Regions from separate parts of the Vogesella oryzagri genome, predicted to be linked through region 1. Evidence: predicted binding sites of a transcription regulator. Region 1 holds the regulator's gene; each other region holds the start of a gene.
The links. The regulator sigma-54, encoded in region 1, starts transcription at its own class of promoters, with help from an activator protein. The targets are predictions, from matches to a motif close to CTGGCACGCTTCATGCTT.
Positions count from the first base shown of each region.

Region 1 (8,095 bases):
CGAACTGGCCAAACAGATCAAGCTGCTGATCATGGATGTGGATGGCGTGCTGACCGATGGCCGCATCTTCATCACCGCCAGCGGCGAAGAGCTGAAAGCCTTCAATACACTGGATGGCCACGGCCTGAAAATGCTGCAGTCCACCGGCGTGCAGCTGGCCATCATCACCGGCCGCGCCGCTCCCGGCGTTGCCCACCGCGCGCGCGGCCTAGGCATCGACCATTACTACGAAGGCGTGCACGACAAGCGTGGCGTGTTCGCCGAGCTGCTGGCCAAAACCGGCCTGCAAGCCGAACAGTGCGCCTATATCGGCGATGACGTGGTGGACTTGCCGGTAATGTCGCGCGTCGGCTTTGCCGTGGCAGTGCCGGATGCGCCCAGCTTCGTGCGCCAGCATGCCCACTTCGTTACCGGCAGCCAGGGCGGCAGCGGCGCGGTACGCGAGCTGTGCGAGCTGATCCTGCAGGCGCAGGGCAATTACGAACGGCTGATGGCGGCGTACCTGGCATGAAAAGTCGCGCCGGCAAACTGTTCCCGCTGGGCCTGCTGCTGGGCATGGGCCTGATCGCGTCCTGGCTCAATGTGCTGACGCAGTGGCAACAGCCGGTCCAGCGCGAGCTCAACCCGGACAAGCCGGAATACACCATCGAAGAAGTCAGCGCCAAGCGCTTCGACGAGCAGGGCCGCCCGTGGCAACAGCTCACGGCCACCCAGATGTGGAAGCTGCCCAAGGTGAACACGGTGTACTTTACCGAGCCGGAACTGCAGCAGTTCAGCCAAGGCCAGGCGGATTACCGCATTACTGCCGACAATGGCCGCTATAACAAACCGCAGGACGTCGCCGATTTCTCCGGCCGCGTACACCTGCAGCGCGCGCCGCAGGCCGGCAAGCCGGCCATGCACCTGCAAACGCCGTCGCTGCGCCTAGACAACCGCAGCCAGACTGCCAGCAACCATGCGCCGCTGGTCCTGGACTACGGCACCTCGCAGATCCGCGCGGTAGGCTTTATCTACAATCACCAAGCCGGGCAGCTGAAACTGCTGTCCCAAGTAAGGATGCACTATGCGCCATAGCCTGATGCTTGCACTGGCCCTGTGCTGTGCTGCGGCCAACGTTTACGCCGAAAAGGCAGACAGCAGCAAACCCATCGAACTGGCGGCGGATCGCGGTTCGCTGGACCAGAAACAGGGCATCAACATCCTGGAGGGCAATGTGGTCGCCACCCAGGGCACGCTCAGCATGCGTGCCGACAAGACCATTGTCACCCGCGACGCCCAGGGCAACCAGACGCTGCAGGCCTTTGGCAACCAGGCACAGTTCCGCCAGAAGCTGGACGGCAAGAACGAGTACATCGAAGGCCAGGCCAACCGCGTGGACTACACCAGTGTCACCAACCAGGTGGTGCTGACCGGCAAGGCGCGCGTGAAGCGCGGTGCCGATCTGGTGACCGGTGAGCAGATCACCTACAACACCGTGACCGAGATCTACCAGGTAATGGGTGGCAGCCCGGCCGCCAGCGGTGGCACCAAGGGCCGCGTGACCGTGATCATCCAGCCCAAGCCGCAGGACAAGCCATGACGCAAAGCCGCCTGAGCATCCAGCACCTGAAAAAAACCTTCAAGAAGCGCACCGTGGTGCAGGACGTGTCGATGGACATCGCCAGCGGTGAAGTCATCGGCCTGCTCGGCCCCAACGGTGCCGGCAAGACCACCAGCTTCTACATGGTGGTGGGTCTGGTCGCCGCCGATGCCGGTGACATCACCCTCAACGGCGACACCATTACCCACCTGCCCATCCACAAGCGCGCCCGCCTGGGGCTGGGTTATCTGCCGCAGGAAGCCTCCATCTTCCGCAAGATGACGGTGGAGGAAAACATCCTGGCGGTGCTGGAAGTGGCCGGCTATCGCGGCGAACAGCTGGAAAACGAGCTGCAACTGCTGCTGGACGATCTGCACATTGATCACCTGCGCGACAGCAATGCCATGGCGCTGTCCGGCGGTGAGCGCCGCCGGGTGGAAATCGCCCGCGTGCTGGCCACCCGTCCGCGCTTCATCCTGCTGGATGAACCGTTTGCCGGCGTCGACCCGATCGCGGTCATCGACATCCAGAAGATCATTTCCTTCCTCAAGGAACGCGGCATCGGTGTACTGATTACCGACCACAACGTGCGCGAGACCCTGCGCATCTGCGACCGCGCCTACATCATCTCCGAAGGCCGCGTGCTGGCTTCCGGCCTGCCCGCCGAACTGGTCAGCAACGAACAGGTGCGGCAGGTTTATCTTGGCGAGCACTTCCACCTGTAAAGCGGCATGAAACAGTCCCTGCAGCTAAAAGTCAGCCAGCAACTGACCCTGACCCCACAATTGCAGCAGTCGATCAAGCTGCTGCAAATGTCCACGCTCGACCTCTCCACCGAGCTGGAGCGCTACCTGCTGGAAAACCCGCTGCTGGAACGCGCCGACGGCGACAGCCAGAGCGAACACGAGCCGGCAGAGGCACAGGTCAGCAACGAAGCCAGCAGCGACAGCAGCAGCACTGAAGACAGCCCGCGCGAGCGCGATGAAATGGAGCTGGGCGACTGGGGCAGCGGCGGCGGTGGCAGCGGCCGTGATGACGACGACGAATTCGACCCCATTCTCAACACCCCGTGCCGCCCGACGCTGCGCGAGCACTTGGCGGCACAGATCGGCGAAATGCCGTTGAGCCGCCGCGACAGCGCACTGCTGACCCTGCTGATCGAGGAGCTGGACGAAGACGGCTACCTCACCACGCCGCTGGACGAATTTGCCGCCAGCCTGCCGCTGGAACTGGACGTCGACACCGACGAGCTGGAGTACCTGCGCAAGCTGCTGCTGCAGTTCGAGCCGGTCGGCATCGGCAGCCGGCAGCTTGCCGAATTCTTGCAACTGCAGTTGGCCGCATTGCCGACATCCACGCCGTCACGCGAACTGGCGACCACCCTGGTGCGCGAGCACCTGGCCCTGTTGGGCAACCGCGACTTTGTACGCCTGAAGAAACTGCTGAACGTGGGCGAGGCCGAACTGCGCGCCGCCCACCAGCTGATCTCCACCCTGCGGCCGCGGCCGACCAGCGGTTTCGACCAGGGCGAGACCCACTACGTGGTGCCGGATATCCACGTTGTCCGCCGCCGTGGCCGCTGGGTCGCCCAGCTCAACCGCAGCGTGCTGCCGAAACTGCAGGTCAACCAGCTCTATGCCGGCATGCTGCAACAGCGCGACAGCAGCCACAACCTCAGCGGCCAATTGCAGGAGGCGCGCTGGCTGGTGAAAAACATCCAGCAGCGATTTGACACCATCCTGAAAGTGTCGGAAGCTATCGTTGACAGGCAACAGGCGTTCTTTGAACACGGCGAAGTGGCAATGCGGTCCCTGATTCTGCGAGACATCGCGGATGAGCTGGGGCTGCATGAGTCAACGATTTCCAGGGTCACAACCCAGAAATACCTGCTGTGCAGCCGTGGCCTGTTCGAGCTCAAGTATTTCTTCGGTAATGCGCTGGAAACCGACAGTGGCGGCGAATGCTCCGCCACGGCCATCAAGGCGCATATCCGCCAGATTATCGATGCGGAAGACAGCAAAAAACCGCTGTCCGATAGTGCCATCGCCGATCGTCTCACGGCACAGGGCATACAGGTTGCCAGGCGCACCGTAGCCAAGTATCGTGAAGCTATGCAGATACCGCCAGTTAACCTTCGCAAAGCACTATAAGAGTGCTACGAAAACCCGGTACGGCCAGCCCGACCGTATCGTCAACAGAAGGAGTCAGGGTATGAACCTCAAAATTACCGGTCTACACCTCGAAGTTACCCCCGCCCTGCGCGATTTCATCGAGAGCAAACTGGAACGCATCACCCGTCACGTTGATAATGTTATCGGCGTAACCGTGACGCTGTCCGTGGATAAACTGGTACAAAAAGCGGAGGTCAATGTGCATCTGGCCGGCAAGGACATCCATGTCGAGGCAAACGATTCCGACATGTACGCCGCCATTGATTCCCTGATGGACAAACTGGACCGTCAGGTACTGAAGTTCAAGGAAAAACAGGGGGAGCATCGTAGTATTGCGCCACAGGCTGACGCCGCCGACGCGGCACTGTAAACCAGTCGCCAGCACAAATAACAACGGGAGCCACAGGCTCCCGTTTTTGCTGGCCTCCAGACACGCTGTTGCTATGGAAAACGGCGGACTCAGCGTAGAATGGCCGACGTTTTTCCGCCCCTAAAGACATCATGAGCTTGATCGGCAAGATTCTTCCCCAGTCGCACGTACTGGCGGACCTGGAGATCTCCAGCAAGAAGCGCCTGTTCGAACAGATCGGCCTCTTGGTTGAAAACAGTTTCGGCATTGCACGCAGCGATGTGTTCGACAGCCTGTTCGCCCGCGAAAAGCTGGGCTCTACCGGGCTGGGCCAGGGTGTCGCCATTCCGCATGGCCGCATCAAGGGCCTGAAGGACGCTACCGGCTTCTTCGTGCGGCTGAAAACCCCGATTCCATTCGAGGCCCCGGACGGCAAGCCGGTCAACCTGCTGTTCGTGCTGCTGGTACCGGAGCAGGCCACCGATCTGCACCTGCAGGTGCTGTCGGAACTGGCGCAATTGTTCTCCAGCCGCAGCCTGCGCGAGAAAATGTGCTGCGCCGATAACCTCACCCTGCACGCCCTGCTTTGCGAAGACAGCCACCATGCCTAATGTCAGTGTCCGCCGCCTGTTCCAGGACAATCAGCACAAACTCAATCTGAGCTGGATCGCCGGCAAATCCGGCTCCGACAACCTGATTTCCAACGACGAACAGCGGCCGACACAGGCGCTGGTCGGCCACCTCAACTTCATTCACCCCAACCGGGTGCAGGTGCTGGGTCTGGCCGAGGTGGAATACCTGGACAAACTGGAGCAGGCCGCCGCCCGCACCGCGCTGGACCAGCTGTTCCACAAGACCATGGCGGTGGTGATCGTTGCCAACGGCCAGACGGTGCCCAAGCTGCTGCAGGACTACTGCCAGAGCCACAGCGTGCCGCTGATGAGCACGCCGCTGGAAAGCCCGTACCTGATGGACGTGCTGCGCATCTACCTGGCGCGCGCCCTGGCCGTATCTACCGTGATGCACGGCGTATTTCTGGACGTACTGGAAATCGGTGTGCTGATCATGGGCGACTCGGCAATGGGCAAGAGCGAGCTGGCGCTGGAGCTGATTTCGCGCGGCCACGGCCTGGTGGCCGACGACGCGGTGGAGCTGTACCGCATCGGCCCGGAAACGCTGGAAGGCCGCTGCCCGCCGCTGCTGCGCGACTTCCTGGAAGTGCGTGGCCTCGGCATCCTCAACATCCGCACCATCTTCGGCGAAACCGCGGTACGCCCGAAGAAGGTGCTGAAGCTGATTATCCAGCTGATCAAGGCCAACGATCAGGCGATGCAGGCACTGGACCGGCTGAATATCCAATCCGAAACCCAGGACATCCTCGGCGTCACCGTGCGCAAGGTGATCCTCCCGGTGGCCGCCGGCCGCAACCTGGCGGTGCTGGTGGAAGCCGCGGTGCGCAACTACATCCTGCAGCTGCGCGGCATCGACAGCACCCGCGAATTCATCGACCGTCACACCAATCTGCTTCGGGACCAGGAACATGCAACTGATCCTGATTAGCGGCCTGTCCGGCTCCGGCAAGTCGGTGGCGCTGCGGGTGCTGGAAGACCTCGGTTATTACTGTGTGGATAACCTGCCGGCCACCATGCTGATGGACGCGCTCAAGCTGTACAGCGAGTTTGGCTACCAGCATATCGCCATCAGTGTCGACACCCGTTCTGCCCCCACGTTGGCCGCACTGCCCAAAGCCATCAGCGAGCTGAAAGGCGTTGTCTCCGACGTACGGCTGATTTACCTGGAAGCCACCAGCGAAGTGCTGGTGAAACGCTTCTCGGAAACCCGCCGCCGCCACCCGCTGTCCGGCAATGCCCTGACCGTGGAAGAGTGCATCCGGCTGGAGCGCGAGATGCTGGAGCACGTGGTAGACCTGGGCCACCGCATCGACACCAGCAACCTGTCCGCCAACGCGCTGCGCAGCTACGTGAAAGTGATGGCCGAGGCCGACAGCAGCCGGCTGACGCTGGTCTTCGAATCCTTCGGCTTCAAGCACGGCATTCCGCTGGATGCCGATTTCGTGTTCGACGTGCGCTGCCTGCCCAACCCCTACTACGACGAGACGCTGCGCCCGCTCACCGGCCGCGACCAGCCCATTTGCGACTTTTTTGCCGGCGAGGCGGAAGTCAGCCAGATGCAGCAGGACATCGCCGGCTTCCTGCAACGCTGGCTGCCGCGCTTCAAGCAGGACAACCGCAGCTACGTCACCGTCGCCATCGGTTGCACCGGCGGCCAGCACCGCTCGGTGTACCTGGCCGAACAGTTGGCCGCGGGCTTTGCCGACGAACAGGTACTGCTGCGCCACCGCCAGCTGGATGGCCGCAGCGGCGACAGCCACAAATGAGCGGCCGCTGGCCACGCTTGCTGGCCGGCGACTGGCTGCTGCTGTTGCTGCTGCTACTGGCTTGTGGCGCCAGCTTTCGCTGGCTATGGTGGCAACAGGGCAACGCCGGCGAACTGGTGCTGAGCGCCAATGGCCAGCAGTTTACCCACTGGCCGTTGCGGCTGGATCATCGCTTTGAACTCCCCGGCCCGCTGGGCATCACCGTGGTGGAAGTCCGTGCCGGCCGCGCCCGTATCGTCAGCGATCCCAGCCCGCGCCAGTATTGCGTGCAGCAAGGCTGGCTGAGCCGCGCCGGCGAAACCGCACTGTGCCTGCCCAACCGTACCGCTATCAGCATTGGTGGCCAGAGCCAAGATGATTCACTGGCATTCTGACTCCCGCGAACTGCTCGCCAGCAACCACGACCACCACCTGGCCAGTCTGGCTGCCTGCGGCATCGTGCTGGCCTTGCTGGATGCCGCGCTGCCCAGCCCGCTGCCCGGCATCAAGCCCGGCCTGGCCAATATCGTCACCCTGTATGCGCTGGCGCGTCTGGGCTGGCGTGCCGCAGTGTGGGTCAGCCTGCTGCGCATTCTTGGCGCCGGCCTGCTGCTGGGCAGTCTGTTCACCCCCGGCTTCTGGCTGAGCCTGGCCGGCGGCGGCGGCAGCCTGCTGCTGCTGGCGCTGGCGCAATGGCTGCCCCGGCGTGGCTTCAGCGTGATCAGCTACAGCCTGCTGGCGGCCTGCGGCCATCTGGGCGGACAATTGCTGCTGGCGCGCGGCTGGCTGATTCCGCATCAGGGCGTGTGGCTGCTGCTACCGCCGCTGCTCACCGCCGCCACTGTCACCGGGCTGCTCAACGGCCTGTTTACCCTGCAACTGCTGGAGTCCGCCACGGATGAAACCTGACACCGTAACCGTCGCCCTTACCGGCGCCTCCGGCCTGCCCTACGGCCTGCGCCTGATCGACTGCCTGCTCGCCGCCGGCGTGCGGGTGTGGGTGCTGTACTCGCAGGCAGCACAGGTGGTGGCGCAGCAGGAGATGAACCTCACCCTGCCCTCGCGCCCGGCAGAACTGCAGCAATGGTTGGCCGCACGCTACCAGCCGCAGCCAGGCCAGCTGCGGGTATATGGCCGCGAGGAATGGTTCGCGCCGCCGGCCTCTGGCTCCAACCCGGCCGACGCCATGGTGATCTGCCCGTGCTCGATGGGCACGCTGGCAGCGGTGGCACAGGGCATGAGCGACAACCTGATCGAGCGCGCCGCCGATGTGATGCTCAAGGAAGGCCGCAAGCTGGTACTGGTACCGCGCGAGGCGCCGCTGTCGGCCATCCATCTGGAAAACATGCTCAAGCTGGCGCGCCTCGGCGTGTGCATCCTGCCGCCCTCGCCCGGCTTCTACACCCACCCGCAAACGGTGCAGGACATGGTGGACTTCGTGGTCGCCCGCATCCTGGACCAGTTGCGCGTGCCGCAGCAACTGCTGCCGCGCTGGGGCGAGGAGCGCGCATGAACCCGCACAGCGATATTCTTGACCTGCCCGCCCTGCGCCAGCTGGAGTTGGCTGCCGACGCCGCCGGACTGGCGCTGATGCAGCGCGCCGCCGACAGCATTGCCGA
Region 1 covers NZ_JBEFLD010000008.1:107,633-115,727, forward strand. Annotated here, with positions in the region: gene kdsC (3-deoxy-manno-octulosonate-8-phosphatase KdsC) at 1-511, shown strand, start outside; gene lptC (LPS export ABC transporter periplasmic protein LptC) at 508-1,074, shown strand; gene lptA (lipopolysaccharide transport periplasmic protein LptA) at 1,064-1,579, shown strand; gene lptB (LPS export ABC transporter ATP-binding protein) at 1,576-2,304, shown strand; gene ABNW52_RS15425 (RNA polymerase factor sigma-54) at 2,311-3,729, shown strand; gene hpf (ribosome hibernation-promoting factor, HPF/YfiA family) at 3,791-4,120, shown strand; gene ABNW52_RS15435 (PTS sugar transporter subunit IIA) at 4,252-4,710, shown strand; gene hprK (HPr(Ser) kinase/phosphatase) at 4,703-5,659, shown strand; gene rapZ (RNase adapter RapZ) at 5,640-6,497, shown strand; gene ABNW52_RS15450 (NusG domain II-containing protein) at 6,494-6,871, shown strand; gene ABNW52_RS15455 (Gx transporter family protein) at 6,852-7,385, shown strand; gene ABNW52_RS15460 (flavin prenyltransferase UbiX) at 7,375-7,989, shown strand; gene ABNW52_RS15465 (NAD(P)H-hydrate dehydratase) at 7,986-8,095, shown strand, end outside.

Region 2 (8,095 bases), on a different contig from region 1:
GCCAACAGCCTGTCGGCGATCAGCAATACCCAGGTGGGTATTGGTGTGCAGACGGTGAACGTGGCGCAGAGTTTTTTCCAGGGTAACGTCACCACCACGCAAAACCCGCTGGATCTGGCGATTTCCGGCCCGGGCTTTTTCCAGGTGAATTCCGCCGAATCGGGTGATGGTGTGTCTGCCTATACCCGTAACGGCCAGTTCAAGCTGAACAAGGATGGCTACTTTGAAAACAACGGTTACTTCCTGACTGGTTACCAGCTGGACTCCTTCGGCAACGAAATCGGCGCCGAAGGGCCGTTGAGCATTTCCAACCTGGCGCAGGGCGTGGCCAAGGCCACCACCAATATCGACTGGAGCTTCAACCTGGACGCCGACAGTACCCGCACCCCGGCAATCGCCTATACGGCTGGTGGTGGTTACGATGTGCCGGATGTGACGGTGCGTGGCTCCTACTCCTACACCAATACCAGCAAGTTCTATGACAACTTCGGCTCGCCACATGAAGTGACGGTGTTCTTCGTGAAGCGTAATGCCGGGACCAATACCTGGGATGTGTATCGCCAGCTTGATGGTGGTACCGTTACCAACGCTGATGGCACTGCCGCACCGGCTACTGCGCCATACCAGATCACCTTCGATTCGTTGGGGCAATTAAATAGCCCGACGCCACCGACCTTCCAGATTGGTGTCGCTGAAGGTGTGACGTTGGCCAACCCGATTACCATCGATTTGAGCAAAACCACGCAATATGCTGGCGAGTTTGCGGTGACCGGCCTGAATAATGACGGTTACCCGCTGGGTAGTCTGGCCAGCGTTAACGTCGGCGGTGACGGCCTGGTGAGTGCACGTTTCTCCAACGGTTATGTACAGAACGTTGGCCACATCAAGCTGTACAACTTCGTCAATCCTCAGGGGTTGCGCCCGGTGGGTGACAACCGCTGGCTGTACACCGACAGCGCCGGTGCCAAGACCGTCGGCAGCCCCGACTCCGCTGGCCTGGGCGCGTTGCAGTCCGGCGCGCTGGAAGACTCCAACGTGGATACCACGCAGGAACTGGTCAACATGATCGTGGCACAGCGTTACTACCAGGCCAACGCGCAGACCATCAAGACGCAGGACTCGGTGCTGCAGACACTGCTGAACCTCCGCTAACCACTGATCTGACGGGTGTGAACTAAATGGACAAGATGCTGTATCTGGCAATGAATGGTGCCAAGCACGTGGATTTGCAACAGGCAACCACGGCCAACAACCTTGCCAACGTTCACACCAATGGCTTCAAGGCCGACCTCGCCTCGTTCCGCGCGCTGCCAGTCGTTGGCGATGGCGCGCCGACCCGCATCTATCAGGTGGACAACACCATCGGCCATGACATGTCGCAGGGTGTGTTGCAGCAAACCGGCAATGATTTCGATTTTGCCGTGACCACACCGGGTTTTTTTGCCGTGCAGTTGCCGGATGGCGGCGAAGCCTACACCCGTAATGGCGGTTTTGAGCTGGATGCGACCGGAACCATGCGTACGCGCACTGGCATGGCAATTGCTGGTGAAACCGGCCCGCTGCAGATTCCGGAAGGCTACAAGGTGGATGTGCGTCAGGACGGCTATGTCTATGCCATCCCCGCCAACGGCGGCGCACCGCAGGAGGTTGGCCGCATCAAGCTGGTCAACCCGCCGGCCAACACCATGTACAAAGGCGACGACGGCCTGTTCCGCCAGAGCAACGGCGAGGATGCCGATGCCGATCCGGCGGTGCGGGTAAAGAGCGGTTTTCTGGAGGCCAGCAACGTCAATGCCGTTGATAGCCTGGTACAGATGATCAGCCACGCCAAACAATACGACCTGAATGTCCGCATGATGCAAACCGCGGATCAGGATGCTCGCCAGGCGACACAGATTCTGTCGCTGAACGCGTAACGATAAAAATTGCCAGGTAACGACACCATGATGCGTTCGCTCTACATCGCCAAGACCGGTATGGAATCCAGCCAGTTTCGGCTGGACGTGATTTCCAACAACCTGGCCAACGTAGGCACCAAGGGCTTCAAGCGCAGCAATGCCGTGTTCGAAGACCTGATGTACCAGACGCTGCGTGAACCCGGCTCGCGTTTGCAGACTGGCGAAGAGCTGCCGACCGGCCTGCATGTCGGTCTGGGCTCGGCGGCCACGGCCACGGCGCGGGTGCATACCCAGGGTGGCCTGTCGACTACCGACAATGTGTTCGATCTGGCGGTGAATGGCCGCGGCTTCTTCAAGGTCACCACCCCGGATGGCGAAACCGCCTACACCCGCAATGGCCAGTTCCAGCGCGGCCCCACCGGCCGGCTGGAAACGGCGGAAGGTTACCCGCTGCAGCCGGAAATCACGGTGCCGGACGGCACCGGCTTCCAGGTGGCTGCCGACGGCACGATTTCCTATATCCCGGCGGGTGATACCACGCGAGTGGATGCCGGCCAGCTGGAGCTGGCGGACTTCATCAATCCGGCCGGGCTGGAAAGCCTGGGCGGCAATCTTTACCGCGAAACCACCGCATCGGGTGCGCCGGTTGCCGGTACCGGCGGCTTGCTGGGCTTTGGCGCAATCAAATCCGGTTTTCTCGAGGAATCCAACGTCAACGTGGCCGAGGAGCTGGTGGGCATGATTCAGGCGCAGCGGGCGTACGAAATGAACTCGCGTGCCATCAAGACGTCGGATGAAATGCTGCAGCGCCTGACGCAGCTGTAATCGATTAGGGGGATGGTGATGAAAAAACTGCTGCCGTTGTTGTTGTCTCTGCTGGTGCTGACGGCATGCAGTACCCAGGCGCCACCCATTACCCAGCAACCGATGTCGCTGCGCCCGCAGGGGCAGCCGGCGGCGGTTCTTCCGCAAGGCTCCATCTTCCAGTCCGGCAGTTTTCAGCCGTTTTTCGAGGACAAGGTACCATTGCGTGTCGGCGACATCCTGACCGTTACCATCAGCGAAAGCTCGACCTCCTCGAACAAGGAAGATTCGGCCGGCAACCGCCAATCCAGCATCGATGGCTCCGTCGGTGCCTCGCTGTCGCTGCCGTTTGTGCCGGGTGCGCTGGAGAAAAAACTGGCCGGTACCTCGCTGACGGGCAGCGGCTCGGCCAGTGAATCTGGCAAGACCAGCAGCTCCAATAGCAGCCGCTTCCAGGCCACGATTACGGTGACGGTGATCGATGTCTACCCGAATGGCAATTTGCTGGTCAGTGGTGAAAAACAGGTCAAGGTCAACAGCGAGCACGAGTTCGTGCGTTTGTCCGGGGTGGTGAATCCGCGTGACATTGCCCAGAACCGCACGATTGAATCGACGCGGCTGGCCGATGCGCGCATCGAGCAGATCAACCAGGGGCGCAGCCGCTCTTACAACGATGTGGGCTGGCTGCAGAAGATCTTCCTGGCGGTGATGCCGTTCTGAGGCGGAAAACAAACATGAAACGATGGCTGGTGCTGTTGCTGGCAAGCCTGCTGTGTGTCAATGCACAGGCGGCGCAGCGGCTGAAGGAAATTAGCAGTGTGGCGGGGGTGCGTTCCAACCCGCTGCTTGGCTACGGTCTGGTGGTGGGGCTGGATGGCAGTGGTGACAAGTCCGGCTCGTCGCCGTTCACCACCCAGTCGCTGGCCAATATGCTCAACCAGCTGGGGGTTCAGGTGCCGGTTGGTACCAAGCTCGACCCCAAGAATGTGGCCGCGGTGTCGCTGACCTCCGTGCTGCCGCCGTTTGGCCGGCGCGGCCAACCTTTGGATGTCACGGTATCGTCGATTGGCGATGCCAAGAGCCTGAAGGGCGGCACGCTGCTGCTGTCGCCGCTAAAGGGCGCGGATGGTCAGATCTATGCGCTGGCGCAGGGTAATGTGGTGGTGGGCGGCGCCGGTGCCGCCTCGGGCGGTAGCAAGGCGCAGGTCAACCACCTGAGCGTTGGCCGCATCCCGGCGGGTGCCACCATCGAGCGCGAAGTGCCGAATGCCTTTGCCAGCAGCGAAGTGGTGATGCTGAACCTGCAGGAGTCGGATTTCACCACCGCCAACCGCGTGGTGATGGCGGTGAACCGCGAGTTTGGTGCCAACACCGCCCGCGCGCTGGATGGCGCCTCGGTAGAGGTGCGGGCGCCGCAGGACAGCAACAGCCGCATCCAGTTTTTGTCTCGGCTAGAAAACATTAACGTGGAGCCGGGCGAGGATACGCCGCTGGTGATTATCAACGCCCGTACCGGCTCCATCGTGATGAACAAGGCGGTGAAGCTGGAGCCGTGTGCCATTGCGCACGGCAATTTGTCTGTCACCGTGAGCAATACTCCCGGGGTCAGCCAGCCGCCGCCGCTGAGTGGTGGCAATACCGTCACCACCAACCAGGCCAATGTCGCGATCAAGGCGGATGCCGGCAAGGTCATCAACCTGCCGGGCGGTGCCTCGCTGTCGCAGGTGGTGAACGCGCTCAACACCGTGGGGGCGACGCCGCAGGACCTGGTTTCCATCCTGCAGGCGATGAAATCCTCCGGCGCGCTGAAGGCCGATCTGCAGATCATCTGACACGGCTTGCGGCCAACAAAAAACAGCACCTGCGGGTGCTGTTTTTTGTTGGCCCGCTTTTTGCTGTAAACGGGTGACTGTTACCGGAGCACCTTCGTATGGCCCTGCCCACACTTCCCAACCGATTGGTAATGGACCCTGCCTCAACGCAGGGCATTGCCGAGCTGACGCGCAAAGACCCCAAGGCGGCGATGCGGGCGGTGGCTGGGCAATTCGAGGGCCTGCTGCTGAGCCAGCTGATGTCGGCCATGCGGGAGAACTCGCTGGGCGGTGATGAGGATTCCGGCGAGATGGACACGTTCCGCGGCATGTATGACCAGCAGCTGGTGCAGGGCATGATCCAGTCCGGCGGTATGGGCTTGGCCAATGTGCTGACGCAGCAGCTGATGCGAGCGGCAAATCTGTCCGACGGCCAGCAAGATCTGCCGCCGGTTGCCGTGCAATTGCCGCCGGTGGTATCCCAGGCGCAGCTGCGCCAGGCCTATGGTGAGAGTGTCAATGCGGGTGCTGCCGCGGCAGCCACCACGGCACAACTTGCTGCGGGCGATCCGCTGCCCGGCGATAAGGATGGCTTTGTGGCGGCCATGCTGCCGCATGCCCGCCGTGCGGCGGAACGGTTGGGGGTAGCGCCGGAAGTGCTGGTGGCGCACGCTGCTCTGGAGTCCGGCTGGGGACGGCGCATGCTGCGACAGCCGGATGGCCAGAACAGCTTCAATTTGTTTGGTATCAAGGCTGCTGGTAACTGGCAGGGGGGCTCGGTGGCGGCGCTGACTACCGAGTACGAGTCGGGCAAGGCGAAAAAGCAGGTGGAAAGTTTCCGTGCCTACCAGTCCTATGGCCAGGCCTTCGACGACTACGCGCAGCTGATCGAAACCAGCCCGCGCTATCGGTCGGCATTGAATCAAGGCAATGATTTCGGCGCTTATGCGCAAGCGCTACAGCGTGGCGGTTATGCCACGGATCCGGCTTACGCCGCCAAGCTGCAGGCAGTGGCCAAGAGTGTTGTCGCCCTGTAAGGCTTCAATTTACGGCCACGCTGCCGATATAAAGTAGTAAGGAGAGCAAGATGAATCTGTTGAATCTGGGTGCGAGCGGCGTATCTGCGGCCAGGGTGAACCTGGAAACCACCAGCCATAACATCAGCAACGTGAATACCGATGGTTATTCGCGTCAGGTGGTGTCACAAAAAGCTGCCTTGCCACAGTACAACGGTTTCGGCTTTCTGGGGCAGGGCGCCGACATCGCCAGCGTCAGCCGCATGTTCGACCAGTTTGTCGAGGTGGAGCTGCGTACCTCCACCTCCACCATCAGCTCGCTGCAGGCGCAGCAGAATGCGCTGGGCACCATCGACAATATGCTGACCGACAGCTCCACCGGCATCATGGCCTCGGTGCAGCAGTTCTTTACCGCCATGCAGACTGCGGCGGCCAACCCGACCTCGATTGCCACCCGCCAGGTAGTGCTGAGCGAGGCGCAGGCGCTGGTGGACCGCTTTCAGACCACCAACAGCCAGATTGAGGAATTGCGCCAGAACCTGCGCAGCTCGGTGGATGTGTCGGTCAACCAGATCAATACCCTGACCGAGAATCTGGCCAAGATCAATCGCCAGATCACCATCCTGTCGGATGGCTCTGCCAAGGTGCCGAACGATCTGCTGGACCAGCGCGACAAGCTGGTGGTCGATCTTGGCAAGCTGGTTAACGTCAACGTGGTGCAGTCGGATGACGGCAACTACAACGTCTTCCTCGACAGCGGCCAGGCGCTGGTGGTGGGGCCGAGCTCGTCCAAACTGTATACCCAGACCACGCAGAGCTCGACCAAGGTGATGCTGGATAACCAGTTCACACCGGATACCCAGATCAGTTACACGGATATCCGGGGCGGTGCACTGCAAGGCTATCTGCAGCTGCTGGAGCAGGATATTCCGCGCGTGCAGATCGACCTGGGCAACCTGGCTGTCGAATTTACCGATGCGGTGAACCGCCAGCATGCGCTGGGGGTGGATCTGACCGGCCAGTACCAGCAGGCGGCCACGCAGCATTATCTTGATCCGGCCACGCCTTCTGGCCCGTACATGGCGCAGGATGGTGGTTTGTTCCAGGACTTGAGCCAGGAGCGGCTGACGGCGGAAAACGCCACCAACATCACCGACGAAGCGCTGGCAATGCAGCTGGCGGTTGCACACATGGCGGTGAAAGTCGGCAACCCGGCGCAGCTGGCGATGTCTTCTGGCGTGATTGCCACTTCGCAGGTCAGTGCCGATGGTTCCATCACCAAGCCGGTGATCAGTTCGGTGTGGCAGGAGGCCTATCTACACCAGGACAACACCACGCCGTTTGTCGGCAAGGAACCCAACGCGCGGCTGTTCGACGTGTTGCCCCCGCCGGCTACCGTGCAGATTCCGTTCGATGCCAGTACCAACCCAGTGTTCGGCACGCCCACCGTATCGGTTGCCGGCTATACCGCCACGGCGATCAGCAAGTCGACTACCCAGCAGGGGGTGTGGGAGTTCGAGCTGACCAGTACCGCGGCTCCGTCGCAGACGGTGAAGCTGGCATTCAAGGCGGAGTCGTTGCCGCTGACCGGTACCCAGAGCCTGACGATTCGCGCCCGCGATCCGGCCACCGACGGCGTAAACGGCATGGATAACAGCAATATGCTGGCCATCAACAGCCTGCAGTCCAAGCCGATTCTGGCCAGTACCAAGACCGGGACAACCTCCTTGCTCGCCAAGATCACTGATCCGGGCTTCACCCGCACGTCGACCATGGAGGTGTTTTTTGCGCAGACAGTCAGCTATGTGGGTAGCCGCGGCAGCATTACCGATGTGCAGTTGAAGGCGCAACAAAACCTCAACCTGGAAGTCACCAAGAAAAAGCAGGGGCTGTCGGGGGTGGATCTGGATGAAGAAGCGGCCAACCTTGTGAAGTTCCAGCAGGCCTATCAGGCATCCAGCAAGGTGATCCAGGTTGCCCAGGAAACCTTCCAGGCTATCCTGGATGCCGTAGCGTAAGTAAAGGACTGAGTCATGCGAGTTACCAACGCCACACAATTCGGTCTGGGGGTGTTTTACATGCAGCAGAAGCAGCAGAGCCTGCAGAAGCTGTATGAACAGATTTCCTCCAAGCAGCGGGTTATCACCTCGTCCGATGATCCTGCCGCCGCCTCGCTGGCGATTGAAGTCACCGCGATTGCCGATCGCAGCAGTCGCTTTGTCAGCAATGCCAGCCTGGCATACGACCAACTGGCGACGACGGATACCACTTTGCAGAACGTGTCGGACGTGATTACCCGGGTGCGCGAACTGGCGGTACAGGCCGGCAAACCGGCGCTGTCGCAGACCGACCGTGCGGCGATGCGTAGCGAGCTGGTGGAAGTGACCAAGAACCTGGTGGGGCTGTTCAATACCACCAGTGCCGAAGGCAATTACATCTTTGGCGGTACCGCGACTGGCTCGAAGCCGTTTGAGCTGTCGTGGGAGCCCGTCATCCAGGTGGATTACCAGGGCAATATGCAGCGTCAGGAGGTGGCTGTCGGTACCTCGCGCACGCTGGCGCTGAC
Region 2 covers NZ_JBEFLD010000001.1:483,704-491,798, forward strand. Annotated here, with positions in the region: gene flgE (flagellar hook protein FlgE) at 1-1,152, shown strand, start outside; gene flgF (flagellar basal-body rod protein FlgF) at 1,179-1,916, shown strand; gene flgG (flagellar basal-body rod protein FlgG) at 1,944-2,723, shown strand; gene ABNW52_RS02420 (flagellar basal body L-ring protein FlgH) at 2,742-3,422, shown strand; gene ABNW52_RS02425 (flagellar basal body P-ring protein FlgI) at 3,437-4,534, shown strand; gene flgJ (flagellar assembly peptidoglycan hydrolase FlgJ) at 4,666-5,550, shown strand; gene flgK (flagellar hook-associated protein FlgK) at 5,601-7,547, shown strand; gene flgL (flagellar hook-associated protein FlgL) at 7,563-8,095, shown strand, end outside.
Region 2: flgJ (flagellar assembly peptidoglycan hydrolase FlgJ) is a predicted target of sigma-54. The motif match lies at 4,583-4,600, and genes of this name have one in related genera.

Region 3 (8,095 bases), on a different contig from region 1:
GTGCTACCAGGCCATCAATATTTTTTTGATTGGTTTGTGCGTTACCACCAGGAAAAACACTGATTTGCAAAAAAGTGAACGCCTTCGCACCACTGACCAAATAGAAAACAGTCCCCACTAGCAGCAGCAATGTTCCAACACGGCGTAACGCAGGACGGACAGGGATACTTACTCCCTTTTGCGGTGACAGCGATAACACCACGAAAAACATCGCCAGAAATGGCAAATACCACAGTGGATACTCAAACATGGAATGCCCGAGAAGGGCAGCGGCAATCAGAATCAGAAAGGCATTTTCCGGTGTGGCCTGATCACGCCGCCAGTACGGTAACAGGCAAGCAGCAACCCCGATTGCCGCCAGTAGCGTCGCCGGAATCCCTGTTTCGCCCAATAGCTGGGTGACTAGGTTGTGGCTATGTGTAAACAAGGCATTTTCCGGGACTTTCCCTAAGCCGGCAAATGCCTCCAACCATACCGACTGGTAGGAAAAGCCACTAAATCCAACGCCAAACCATGGATACGCCTGAACTATCTGCCAAGCTTTTTCCCACTCTATCCGCCGGCGCGCACCAAAGCCGGCATCATTGATACGATCAAGACCAGTATTAATATCAAGCCCAGTCAGCCAAGAAGCAATGTAATGGCCGAATAGCTGAGCAGTAATGATCAACCCCGCACCGACCAACAGGCTGAGCAACACTTTACGATCACCGGATCGCCGCCACCACACCACAGCCACCAGCACCATCGCAACAGCATAGGCCAGCGGTAAACGGCCGCCGGACCATGCCATCACCACAGATAGCACCACCATGGCAGGCACGGCCAACCACGCACGCAAGCGACCAGTCATGCAGAGGTAGGCTGCAGCGATTACACCCCAGCTAAGAAACTGAGCAAACTGGTTGCGCTGACCAAAGTTGCCCATGATGTTGCTACGTGGGCTAGACGGGTCAACCAGCAAATAACCGTGGCCTAGGGGCGTCATACCCATCAACTGTGTAAAACCGATCAGCGCCTGCAGCAGCGCCGCAACCAGTATGCTGGTCGCCAATACCGTTACCACTACTTCGCGCCCCAGTTTGTGCTGGATGCCGTGAGTTTGTACAGCCCCCAGCGTTACAAGCAATACCGAGCCAGCTTCCGACAATGGCAGTTGATAAACATTACCAGAGCGCAGAATAAATGCCGGCAAAAAAACTAGTAGCCACCAACCGAGCAACCAAAGTAAGGCCCGCGGACTTTCATCGTGTTTTGCGACAAACAGCCCAGCAAATAGCGCCCCCCCCAGCAAGGCCAGCGTTAACGCATGTGTCCACCAATCGGCAGAGGGTATCGTGCGCGCATAATTAAAAAAAGGCACAGTTACCGCGAAAGCCAGGCACACCAGCATGCAACACGAAGCTAAATATGGGCGCATATCACATATCCAAAACAATCAAAAAAGGGTGCCGAAGCACCCTTTTACACCAACATCAAACATACATTAGCGGCAGTTGGCCGGCAGCCACTTAGTGTCCATAGCGGTACCACTTGCGGCACACTTCCAAGTAATGGAGCCACTACCTGCAGCTGGCTCCAAGGTTACCATTGCATTTGTGGCCACTTTTGCATTGTAGGTAATAGTAATCACACCACTAGTACCAACGATTACCGAGCTTACCGCATTACCGGTCGGGCTACTTGCCAAACCAGCAGACGCATTATTATCCGGCCAAATGCCATTCGCTGAAAAATATTCTGCGACGCCAGTCTTGGCCGCACCGGCCAGTTGCAAACCTTCCGATACGTGTGCACGCTTAGTGTAATCCTGATACGCCGGAATGGCGATGGCTGCCAGAATACCGATAATGGCCACCACGATCATCAGTTCGATGAGGGTAAAACCTTGCTGGGCTCGTTTCATAAATCACTCTCCTGAATCACTGCCACTTCAAAACGAACCATTAGCCCCGGCAGTTGGAGGGCAATAGCTGTACCAAATCATTGTCGCCACCACATAACCAACGGTAGCTACCGGAAACATCTGCCGCAGGCTGCAGCCAAACGTGGGCACCGCTTGCAACTTTTTCATTCAGCTTCATACGAATAATCGCTACGGTCCCGGAGGTTACCACCCGCAACTCGGTCACCGCCTCCCCCCAATTAACCACCGGGTCGGCCAGACCTGCACTGCTATTCGAACTCGGCCAGCTGTTGTTGGCCGCATGGTATTCCTCCACTGCCGTCTTGGCAGAGCCAGCCAGCGTGAAAGCTTCGGCCAGATGAGCGCGGCGGGTATAGTCCATGTAGGCCGGTAATGCCAGTGCTGCCAAGATGCCGATAATCGCCACCACCACCATCAGCTCGATCAAGGTAAACCCTGATTGCTCAAGTTTCATTCACCATGCTCCGCAAGCTGCCGATTTAGCGGCAGTGTGTTCAATAGCAAAATCGGGGCCAGTCTGACAAACACTCTACTGGCCTGGCTGGAAAACCGGTAAAAACATAGGCTAAGCAGCCCGTTACTACAGTGTTCTGGTGCTTTCCATCGCACTATCTGATCGCAAATCACCTGTCAAAGGCTGTCAACAAGTGACAATTTTTGTCAGCCATGGCAGCACACGCCTCTGCTAGCATGCCGCAACACCAGAAGGAGTACTCCATGTCGGACCTTTCCAGCCAGTGGTTGCAGCGCAGCCGCTCCGCCGTATGGCACCCCTGCACGCAGATGAAGCGTCATGAGCAGCTGCCCATCATTCCGATTGCCTGCGGCGATGGCGTGTGGCTGGAGGATTTCGATGGTAAACGATATATCGATAGTATCAGTTCATGGTGGGTAAATTTATTTGGCCATAATCATGCGCGCATCAAAAATGCCATTAAGGATCAACTGGACTCGCTGGAGCACGTGATCCTGGCCGGCTTTACCCACCGCCCGGTAGTGGAGCTGTCGGAAAAGCTGCACGAACTAAGCGGACTGGGCCATGCCTTTTATGCCTCCGATGGCGCCAGCGCCACCGAGATCGCGCTGAAGATGAGCTTTCATTGCTGGCGCAACTGCGGCCAACCTGACAAGCACCGCTTCGTCAGCCTGCAGCACAGCTACCACGGCGAAACGGCGGGCGCGCTGGCGGTCACCGACGTACCGCTGTTCTCCGCTACCTACGCCCCGCTGCTGCAAAGCAATCTGCGCGTGACGTCGCCGGACGCCCGCCTGGCCGCCGCAGGTGAAACGGCGGCAGATGTGGCGCTGCGCGCCATTGCCGATGTGGAGCAGCTATTCCAGCGCGAGGCTGCCAACATCGCCGCCATCATCGTTGAGCCGCTGGTGCAGGGCGCCGCCGGCATGCTGATGTATGACCCGCTTTATCTCACCCGCCTGCGCCAGTTGTGCGACCGCTATCACGTCCACCTGATTGCCGATGAAATTGCCGTCGGCTTTGGCCGTACCGGCACCCTGTTCGCTTGCGAACAGGCGGGCATCCGCCCGGACTTTCTGTGCTTGTCCAAAGGCATCACCGGCGGTTATCTGCCACTTTCCTGCGTTTTGACAGGCGACGATATCTATAACGCGTTCTACGATGATGATGTGGGGCGCGGCTTTTTGCACTCACACAGCTATACCGGCAATGCCTTGGCCTGTCGGGCAGCGCTGGAAGTACTGGCCATTTTCGAAGACGAAAATGTACTGGCGCGCAATGCCGAAAAGGCCGGGCAATTCAATCAACACCTAACCTGGCTGCACACCACGCCGGGCATTCGTCATGTCCGCCAGCGCGGCATGATCTGGGCATTTGATGTGGATAATGCGCGCAGCGACTTCAGCCAGGCCTTCTTCCGCGCCATGCTGGATCGCGGCTGCCTGACGCGCCCGATCGGCAATACCGTGTACTTTATGCCACCGTATGTGCTGGAAGACAGCCACATGCGACAGTTGTCGGATAGTACGCAGGAGGTGCTGGCACTGCTGTGGCAGGATAGTGTGGCCTCGCGCAGCCAGCAGGACACGCCCTTACCCTAGACAAAATTTGCCAATCGCATAAACGGCAGTAAACTCTGCCGCTTAGACAAACCCGAAAACGACAGGTTGAGCATGCTGAAATTGTCCATCGCCCCCACTTACCTGGACGCTACGCTGGCGATGTCCGATCTGCCGCAACTGGATAGCTGGTTGCGACAGCGTCCACTGAGCCAGCCACTGGAATGCGCCGAGCAGCTGCGCCAGGCGCTGGAGCAGCTCAACCGGGTGCGCTTGGCCCCGGCACAGCGTGCCAAACTGCTGGAGCGCCACCACCAGGAACACAAGCTGCTGCTGCCGCTGCTGGAAAGGTTGGCCGCCAATGGCGAGCTCACCACCCAGCACAAGGCCCGCCACGCCGCACGGCTGGCGCAGCAGCTGGGCACCGCGCTGCACATCGGCTACAAGCTGCTGGCGATGGAGCGCAGCGAGGAGCATGGCCTGCTGGTGCTGGACAAGTACAAGTCGGAAGCGCTGTGCCTGGCCATGCGCAGTGCCCGACAGATGGCGTTTCTGTATGCGCGCACCTACACCACCCTGCCGGAAGGCTTCTGGCACGATTGCCACCGGCTGTTTTTCCATGCGCTGGAAAAGGGTTGGGAGAACACCCCGCTGCCCGGCCAGACCAAGAGCCCGGCGCACTACTATCGCCAGCTGCTGCTACTGGGCATGACCGCCAGCAACCGCATGGCACCGGCGTTGATCGACTACACCCTGCTGCTGATCCGCAAGCATGCCGACCTGCTCGACCTGCTGCACCTTGGCCATCTCACCAGCGATCACGGCAGCTTTGCCTTCCAGCCGGGCACCGACCAGCCGCCGCGCTACATCAGCGAGGCACTGGACATCCCCGCGGCGCAAGGCATCTGGGTGATTGATACCCACGCGCTGGAAACCGAGCTGAAAAGCAAGCTGCAGAAGCTGCAGTACCTGGCGCGCCACCAGAACAACCCGTTCGAGCTGGAAGAAGAAATCCAGCACGTGCTGTACCTCACCATGGAGTGGCAAAGCTCCATCCAACGCCGCCATGACCGCCAGCCCAGCGATGATGAAATCGAACTGGTCAGCAGCCTGTCCACCATCTGGTTCATCAGCAATGGCGCCGCCTGGACCTTCCCCAATGGCGAAGCCCTGCCGGAAGAACTGCTGCCGGACAATGGCCTGCGCGGCAAGCTGCAGCGACTGCCGCCACCGTTGCCGGTACGACTGAAAGTGGTCAACACCAGCGCCTCTGGCATGCTGCTGCGTGGCGAGGCGCAATATCACCCGCTGCGCGCTGGCGAGCTGCTGCTGCTGCGCCATCCGGGTAAGCCGTGGCAGCTGGCGGTGGTGCGCTGGGTCAACCTGTGCGGCGAGCAGATGGAAACCGAATGCGGCGTCGAGCTGGTGGGGCCGCAACCGGAGGCAGTGATGCTGCTACCGCTGCTGACCCACCCCAACGACCACTACCACATGGCCCTGCGCCTGCCCGCCTCGCCACGGCCGGGCAAACAGCCGCTGCTGGTGATACCGGATCGCCAGTATCAGCGCCAGCGTGAGTTTTACCTGCTGGATCGCCAGGGGCGCCAGGTGATCTCCAGCACCTCGCTGTCGCTGCAGACCGCCAGCCACCAGTTTGTCGAATACCGCCCCAGCGTGCTGTCCGCCGCAACGCACCATCCGTCTTGAATCGGGTACACTGGCCTTCCGTTTTCTTAGCAACAGGAAGCAGTGCGGATGCAATCGGTGATTCACACGGCCACGCGCATCGTGGTCAAAGTCGGTTCCAGTCTGGTGACCAACGACGGCAAGGGTCTGGACCACGCCGCGCTTGCCCGCTGGGCGGCGGAAATTGCCGAGTTGCGCCGTCGCGGCAAACAGGTAGTGCTGGTCTCCAGCGGTGCCATCGCCGAAGGCTGCCAGCGCCTGGGCTGGAGCAAGCGCCCGAAGGCGGTACACGAACTGCAGGCCGCCGCCGCAGTGGGGCAGATGGGCCTGTGCCAGGCGTATGAAAGCGCGTTCCGTGAATACGGCCTGAAAACCGCGCAGGTGCTGCTGACCCACGAAGACCTGTCCGACCGCCTGCGCTACCTCAACGCCCGCACCACCATCGCCACCCTGCTCACCCTGGGCGTGGTGCCGATCATCAACGAGAACGACACCGTGGTGACCAGCGAAATCCGCTTCGGCGACAACGACACGCTGGGCGCGCTGGTGACCAACCTGATCGAAGCCGACGCGCTGGTGATCCTCACCGACCAGCGCGGGCTGTACACCGCCGACCCGCGCAAGAATCCAGCCGCCGAATTCGTGCACGAGGCCGAGGCCGGTACGCTGGAACTGGAGACCATGGCCGGCGGCGCCGGCTCCAGCGTCGGCACCGGCGGCATGTACACCAAGATCATCGCCGCCAAGCGCGCCGCGCGCAGCGGTGCCGCCACCGTGATTGCCAGCGGCCGCGAAACCAACGTGCTGTCGCGGCTGGCCGACGGCGAAGGCATCGGCACGCAGCTGAATGCCCAGACCACCCGCCTGGCCGCGCGCAAGCAATGGCTGGCCGACCACCTGCAGCTGTCCGGCAAACTGGTGCTGGATGCCGGCGCCGCCCTAGCGGTACGCGAGCGCGGCACCAGCCTGCTGCCGATCGGCGTCATCGCGGTGGCCGGCAGCTTCCTGCGCGGCGATGCGGTGGCCTGCGTCGATGAACAAGGTGCCGAAGTGGCGCGCGGGCTGGTGAACTACAGCTCGGAAGAAGCGCGGCTGATCATGAAGAAAGCCACCCGCGACATCGAAGGCGTGCTGGGCTACCTGGTGGAGCCGGAGCTGATCCACCGCGACAATATGGTCACGCTGTAAGCAGCGCCTCCCCCACGACAATGCGGCCAACGTTGGCCGCATTTTTCATGCCGGTCGCCAGCGGTGGCCACAACGACAACGGCCCGTACCGGGCGGTAACGGGCCGTTCGACAACCACGGCAATCAGGAAGCGTCGCGATTGCCGCTTTCGCTGCCCGCACTCGGCGGCTGGCGATTGCCACGATTGCTTTCCGCCACGCGCATGATCACGTAGGCCACCATCGCGCACAGGAAGAACAGCAGCATCACCCAGGAAATCTGCGACAGCGTATCGATGGCGGTGCGGTAAATCTCCACCGTCCAGCGCGGACCGTTCAGCTCCATAGTCTGCTCGCGGCCGTTCTGCAGGTATTTCTGGATTTCCCACATGTTCACCCCACCGGACACCCCCACCACCACGATGGCGAAGCTCATGTACTTGCGCCAGGCATCGGTCAGTTCCGGGCCGATGATGCGGTTGAGAATCTTGGTGATGGCATCACTGAAGAAACGCGCCACCAGCAGCGAGGTCACCAGCGCCACCGCCAGCGTCACGATCAACAAGGCGTAAAACATGTTTGCTCCCTGAACTTTGTAGTGTTGGGCATTGTACGCCGCTTTACACGGCGGCGGGCTGCGCCAGTACCGCGGCAAAGCGCTGCAGCAGGCCGGCGGCCTCCGGCGTCGGGCACACCGCGTCGCGCAATGCCGTCACCGACAGCTGCGCCTGCTGCAGCGCCGGCGCCAGCACTTCCAGCAGGCTCACGGTCGCCGCAGTGTCGAATTCCGGATGGAACTGCACGCCCCAGCTGTTGCCGACGCGGAAGGCATGGTGCGGCTCGAAGGCGTTGGCGGCCAGCACGCTGGCGCCCGGCGGCAGGCGCAGCACGCTCTGCCAGTGCAGCACCTGGGCGGCAAACTGCGCCGGCATGGCATCGAACAGCGCATCGCCGGCCGCCGCCGGCTGGCGTGCCACCGTTACCGTGCCCACCTCCGGCCCGCCCGGGTGGTAGCCGACCTCGCCGCCCAGTGCGTGTGCCAGCAGCTGATGGCCAAAACAGATGCCCAGCAGCGGCACCTTGGCCGCATGCGCGGCGCGCAGCCAGGCGGCGGCCTCCTCGCTCCAGTCGGCGCGGTCGCTGACCATCGCCGGCGAGCCGGTAATGATGGCACCGGCCACCTCGGCCACCGCCGGCAGCGCTTCGCCGCCGGTCACGTCCACCACGCTCCAGGCGGCCGCGTCACCGCCCAGCTCGCGGACGATCCATTGTTCGAAATTGC
Region 3 covers NZ_JBEFLD010000002.1:195,295-203,389, forward strand. Annotated here, with positions in the region: gene ABNW52_RS03620 (PglL family O-oligosaccharyltransferase) at 1-1,393, opposite strand, end outside; gene ABNW52_RS03625 (pilin) at 1,487-1,906, opposite strand; gene ABNW52_RS03630 (pilin) at 1,947-2,381, opposite strand; gene bioA (adenosylmethionine--8-amino-7-oxononanoate transaminase) at 2,645-4,003, shown strand; gene ABNW52_RS03640 (hypothetical protein) at 4,076-5,668, shown strand; gene proB (glutamate 5-kinase) at 5,717-6,835, shown strand; gene ABNW52_RS03650 (hypothetical protein) at 6,959-7,390, opposite strand; gene ABNW52_RS03655 (glutamine amidotransferase) at 7,434-8,095, opposite strand, start outside.
Region 3: ABNW52_RS03630 (pilin) is a predicted target of sigma-54. The motif match lies at 2,426-2,443, and genes of this name have one in related genera.